Regions from separate parts of the Wansuia hejianensis genome, predicted to be linked through region 1. Evidence: riboswitches for the same ligand, from Rfam matches in the RefSeq annotation. Region 1 holds a riboswitch; the other holds the start of a gene.

Region 1 (3,110 bases):
GACGGCTGCGCCTGCAGCGGCCAGTCCGGCAGCGATCTCTGTGCCGTAAGTATATTCCGGATAAGTCACAAGAGCGTGCTTACCGGCCAGTGAAAATTTGTCAAGAATATTCATAATTTATCTCCTGATTTTCGTCCGGGGTCTGAGGTTTACCGTTCTTTGATTTCAGAAAGCATTACTTTTCTTCCGCCTTCTTCACGGCTGCGGATTCCGGCGATGATAATCTTCATCATCTCGATTGTATCCTCGAACGGGCAAGGTTCTTCCCCGGTGCGCAGATAGTGCACAAAGTTGTCCATCTGTTTCTTGAATGCGTAATAGGAGTCGCCATCCTTGACCAAGGTGGAGCCGCCTTCACCCAGAATCATGATTCCAAGTCCGGCCATACCGATTCCCATGGGAATGTCCACATAACAGCCACTCTCGTGGTGGAGATGGACCATGGTGCTCTCATAGGTTCCGGTGTTCTGCACGGAATCGAATCCCCGTCCCAGCAGGTTAAACATGCCTTCAACCGCGTGAATTCCGTAGGTTTCCCATTTTTTGGCCATGGGGCTGCAGATGTAGCGGAGCTTGCCGAACTCGTAGTGGTTCTCATAGAAGGGCTCCATAGCCTTGCTGTAGCGCATGGAGGAGGAAGATATGAAATGTGCTCCCTCATCACGCCATTTTACAAATGTCTTCAGATCTTCTTCATTATCAACCAGAGGTTTATCGATGAACATGGGCAGCCCTGCTTCCAGGAAAGGACGGCAGCGCTCGATGTGCTCAGCGCCGATATCGGTGGCACAGATAACGGCATCGACTTCGCCGATCATGTCTTCCGGCTTATCCACCACATTGGGAATGAGTGAAGCGCGCGCGCAGTTCTCAGCCATCTTCCTGTCGGCATAGCCTGTAAAGCAGATGTGAGTGATGTGAGCGCCCGGGATCGCCAGAGTCTCAGACGGCTGCTTGCCCAGATATGCAGGAATTGTGGGATACAGCTCCCTCGTCCATTTGTCCATTTCTTCTTTGTTGTAATTGTTGTACATGGCGCTCCAGGAGAAGGGATGCGCGTTGCCCTCAGACATGCCGAGGATACCGATTTTCAGTTCTTTGTCTCCGAGTGGAAATTGATTGGACATAGTGACACCTCGTTTTCTTATATTTTCCGGAATAATATCCTACTCTCACTATACAGGATACAAAGATGAAGTCAATATGCTTTTCAGACATAAATCGGCGGCTTTTGTCCGGATAGGACGATGAGATAAAAGGAAAATCTTGTTGACATTTTTGGAGGAAGATGTTAAGGTAAAATTGAATTATACGACTGACGGAAGTGGAATTGACCACAGGAAGTATAATGATTTGAGGCCGACCGTCTGGGCATATCTGCTTGGAGTGTGTATGGTCTTTTTTTAAACCCGTTAACAAGTGAGAAAAGGAGAAGAGTTCATGGAAATGTTATCACTGGAACAGGATCTGAAGAGTAATTCTTATCCCGGAAGAGGTATCGTGATCGGACGGTCCGGGGATGGGAAATCAGCCGTAACTGCTTATTTTATCATGGGCAGAAGTGAAAACAGCAGAAACCGTGTGTTTGTGGAAGATGGCGAGGGCATCCGCACGCAGGCATTTGACCCCTCGAAGCTGACAGACCCGAGCCTGATCATTTATGCGCCGGTGCGCGTTTTGGGCAATAAGACAATTGTGACGAATGGGGATCAGACGGATACGATTTATGAGGGAATGGACAAACAGCTGACCTTTGAACAGTCTCTGCGCATCCGTGAATTTGAGCCTGACGCTCCCAATTATACGCCGAGGATTTCCGGCATTTTGCATGTGGAGAACGGAACCTTCAGCTATGCCCTTTCGATTCTGAAGAGCAACAACGGTAATCCGGCACAGTGCAACCGCTTTACTTTTGCATATAATGAGTGTGTGGCCGGGGAAGGGCATTTTATCCATACCTATATGCATGACGGTAACCCGCTGCCGAGCTTTGAGGGCGAGCCGAAGCTGGTGGCCATTCCTGATGAGATCGGCGCTTTTACAGATATGCTGTGGGACAGCCTGAATGAGGACAACAAAGTATCCCTATTCGTCCGCTATATCGATATTGCAACCGGTAAATATGAGACTAAAATTGTTAATAAAAATTGCTGAGGAGGAATTTTCATGAAGGAACTGGAATTAAAATATGGATGTAACCCCAACCAGAAGCCGTCCCGGATCTATGTGGCGGACGGCGGCGACTTGCCCATTCAGGTGCTCTCCGGACGGCCCGGATATATCAATTTTCTGGATGCGTTCAACGGCTGGCAGCTGGTGCGTGAATTGGAGAAAGCCACAGGACTTCCGGCGGCGACCTCCTTTAAGCATGTGTCTCCTGCAGGAGCCGCCGTAGGCCTTCCCATGAGCGATGTTCTGAAGAAGATTTACTGGGTGGATGATATGGGCGAGCTTTCACCGCTGGCATGTGCCTATGCGAGAGCAAGAGGCGCTGACAGGATGTCTTCCTTTGGTGATTTTGTTTCTCTGTCAGATATATGTGATAAAGACACGGCTTCTCTGATTAAAAGAGAGGTTTCGGACGGAGTGATCGCGCCTGGATATACCGATGAAGCATTAGAGATTCTCAAAAGCAAGAAAAACGGCAATTATTGTGTAATCCAGATCGATGAGAATTATGTGCCCGCGCCTCTGGAACACAAAGAAGTGTTTGGCGTTACCTTTGAGCAGGGCAGGCAGGAACTGGTGATTGATGATGCGTTCCTGTCCAATGTAGTGACAGAGAAGAAAGACATTCCTGCGGAAGCGCTGAGAGATCTGAAGATCTCCCTGATTACCCTGAAATATACTCAGTCTAATTCTGTCTGCTTTGTCAAAGATGGACAGGCGATCGGCGTTGGCGCCGGACAGCAGTCAAGGGTTCACTGTACCCGCCTTGCCGGGCAGAAGGCCGACAACTGGTGGCTGCGCCAGTGCCCGAAGGTGCTGAACCTGCCCTTCGTAGACGGCATCCGCCGTGCGGACAGGGATAACGCGATTGATGTTTATATCGGCGAGGAGTACATGGATGTTCTGGCTGACGGCGCATGGCAGAAGATCTTCAAGGAGAA
Region 2 (3,110 bases), 310 kb from region 1:
TGCTGGACTTCTTCTATGGTATCTGCACTAACGGTAAGCATCTGTGCACTGCCAAGCATTATGGCCAATCCCAGTACAAGAACTTTCTTCTTCTTCATGAATCATTCTCCTAAATCATTTGTCTCATTTATGCTATCATCTGTAATAATTATGAAATACTTTTTTCAATCTTTCTACATATTAACATAATTCGCACTTTGATGCAAGTGTTAATTGTTATTTAATTGTAAACAAATCATGAACCCTAAAACCTGCCCATTCTACAAGGAAAAACAGCATTCGACAACATCTGATTTTCTTCTCTTTCCTCAGCTTGCTAACTTTCTATATTGACTGTACTGTGATTTATTTCAAATTTGTTAAGATTTTGCGTTACATCCTGTTTTGATACCTTAATTTCACCGCTGGCCAGCTTCTGTATTACCGTGTTATACTGTTCCTTAGTAAACGCCGAAAAACCGGAACCGGCTATCCTAAGCCCTACGCCGCCATAGGAAGCGTCCAGGACTGTCTTCTCACCGCCCGGAAGCTTTCCCTCTTCCAGCAGCTTCAGCGAATGGTAGGCCGCCTGCCGGTAATCCATTCCTGCAGACGTTAAAACACTGGCGGACTGAGGGCTTTCATCCATTCTGGTATCAATCACCTTGCCGCCATATGCTTCTGCGCTCTCCCGGGCCAGCAGCTCCGGTCCGCTGTCACAGGCGTAAACCACCTGGCAGCCCTGCTGATACCACTCTTTCACAGTCTGCATCAGAGAAGGGCTGATGGAATTGCCATCCAAAAAACGAAAACGTACCGTTACCTGCTCTGGGGAGAGCCCCATCTCTTCCGCTGCCTGGTCAATCCCCTGGAGATATCCAGACCCATATCTGATATTTTCTTCACTCTTCACGCCTCCCAGAAAGCCTAGGCTTACGTATCCTTCCTTTACCGCCGCATAACCGGCCAGAAAGCCTGCCTGCTCTTTAGCCAGCATCACGCTGGAGGTGTTCCCTCTTATTTTCTCAGGCCCGTCTTCTTCTCTTGGAGTCCCGTTCAGCAGTATAAAGCGCACGTCCCTTTCCATCCGCTGCATGTCATAAACAGCATGTTCAAAAGCCTCACCCGTACACACAATTACATTAGCTCCGTCAGTAACTGCATCCGCCATGGTCTTCTCATAAGACGCCAGATCCTTTCCACCCGGGACGTAAGCTTCTGCGGAGTCTGAGGATTCTCCAGCAAACTGCTCCACCCCCTGCCAGACTGCCTGATAGATTCCTGTCTCTTCAACGCCGGCGCCATCTGTAATCACCGCAATCTTCCATTCCTCCTGACCGCCGCCACAGCCTCCCAACACCAGGCTCAGAACACAGGCAGCTGCAATCAGGCATTTCGTGTTTCTTCCTATTCTATAATTCATCATCTATTTTCCTTTGATGGGCAACCGCTGACTGCCGCCCGTTATTCTCCCCACTGCCATCACTTAACAGTATAGCGGCTTATTCTGATTCTGAAAAGCCTTCTTCCGTTATTTTTTTAAATTCTTGTCCGCCGCCCGCAAACTCTCTTTTTTATAAAAATCTGATTGCATTTTTTATTATCTGGTGCTATACTTAATTCATCAATTAAATAGGGTGTTCTGTGTACTGACGGATATGTGGATGAGAACCACAGGGAATCAGAACCCGCGTTTAGCCGACCGTCTGGGCAGCATTTGTATTAGCACAAATGCTGCCCTTTTTGTATAACTGTTGTCGTGTTTTTCCGCTCACTGCAACCAGCAAACAGACGTAGGCAGAAGCGCCTGGAACCCCGGCCCCTGCTGTGGACAGCAGAAAGGAGATTGAAATTATGACTTACAAATCAGACATTGAAATCGCGCAGGAATGCACGATGGAGCCGATCGTCAAGATCGCGGAAAAGGCAGGTATCGATGAGAAATACCTGGAACAGTACGGAAGGTACAAAGCAAAAATTGATTACAACTTATTAAAAGAATCAGACGCTCCGGACGGCAAGCTGGTTCTCGTCACCGCCATCAACCCCACGCCCGCAGGCGAGGGCAAGACCACTACAACGGTCGGCCTGGCAGACGCCCTTCAGCGGATCGGGAAACATGTGGTGGTGGCTCTCAGAGAGCCCTCCCTCGGACCGGTCTTTGGCGTAAAGGGCGGCGCTGCCGGCGGCGGCTATGCCCAGGTAGTCCCCATGGAGGACATCAACCTGCATTTTACCGGTGATTTCCACGCCATCGGTGCTGCCAACAACCTGCTGGCGGCCATGATCGACAACCATATCTTCCAGGGCAACGAGCTGAACATCGATCCCCGGAAGATCACCTGGAGAAGATGCGTGGACATGAACGACCGCCAGCTCCGGAATGTGATTGACGGGCTGGGCGGCCGCACCAACGGGACTCCCAGGGAAGACGGCTATGATATCACCGTTGCGTCTGAGATCATGGCGGTACTCTGCCTGGCCAACGACATCACGGACCTGAAGGCGAGGCTGGCGCGTCTGGTGATCGGTTACACCTACGGCAAGCCCTCCGAGCAGCAGCCGGTTACGGCAGGAGACCTGCATGCGGAAGGAGCGATGTGCGCCCTTCTGAAGGACGCCCTGAAGCCGAACCTGGTGCAGACCCTGGAGCATGTTCCGGCAGTGGTGCACGGCGGCCCCTTCGCCAACATCGCCCACGGCTGCAATTCTGTCACGGCGACCAGGATGGCGATGAAGCTGGGGGATTACTGCATCACAGAGGCCGGCTTCGGCGCGGATCTGGGCGCGGAGAAGTTCCTGGACATCAAGTGCCGGATGGCGGGCCTGAAGCCCAATGCGGTGGTGATCGTGGCAACTGTCCGCGCGCTGAAATACAACGGAGGCGTGGCAAAGGCAGACCTGAACAATGAGAACCTGGAAGCGCTGGAGAAGGGCCTCCCGAACCTGCTGAAGCACGTGAGCAACATCCGGAACGTGTACCATCTGCCCTGCGTGGTGGCGGTCAATGCATTTCCGACGGATACGAAGGCAGAGCTGGACCTGGTGGAGAGCAAGTGCCGGGAGCTGGGCGTGAACGTAGCGCTGTCGGAGGTATGGGCCAAGGGAAGCGAAGGCGGCGTGAAGCTGGC

What was found. A riboswitch is a leader RNA that binds a small molecule or an ion and turns the genes downstream of it on or off. The one in region 1 is predicted to bind ZMP and ZTP.
Region 2: it holds a riboswitch for ZMP and ZTP, as region 1 does, so the genes downstream of both, H9Q79_RS15250 (formate--tetrahydrofolate ligase) here and H9Q79_RS16685 (IMP cyclohydrolase) in region 1, are expected to answer to the same signal.

The regions. Positions count from the first base shown of each region.
Region 1 covers NZ_CP060635.1:3,640,124-3,643,233, forward strand. The annotation lists gene H9Q79_RS16675 (SDR family NAD(P)-dependent oxidoreductase) at 1-114, opposite strand, end outside; gene H9Q79_RS16680 (Gfo/Idh/MocA family protein) at 150-1,127, opposite strand; ZMP/ZTP riboswitch at 1,302-1,380, shown strand; gene H9Q79_RS16685 (IMP cyclohydrolase) at 1,441-2,154, shown strand; gene H9Q79_RS16690 (phosphoribosylaminoimidazolecarboxamide formyltransferase) at 2,167-3,110, shown strand, end outside.
Region 2 covers NZ_CP060635.1:3,327,339-3,330,448, reverse strand. The annotation lists gene H9Q79_RS15260 (C40 family peptidase) at 1-98, opposite strand, end outside; gene H9Q79_RS15255 (BMP family lipoprotein) at 317-1,405, opposite strand; ZMP/ZTP riboswitch at 1,614-1,698, shown strand; gene H9Q79_RS15250 (formate--tetrahydrofolate ligase) at 1,834-3,110, shown strand, end outside.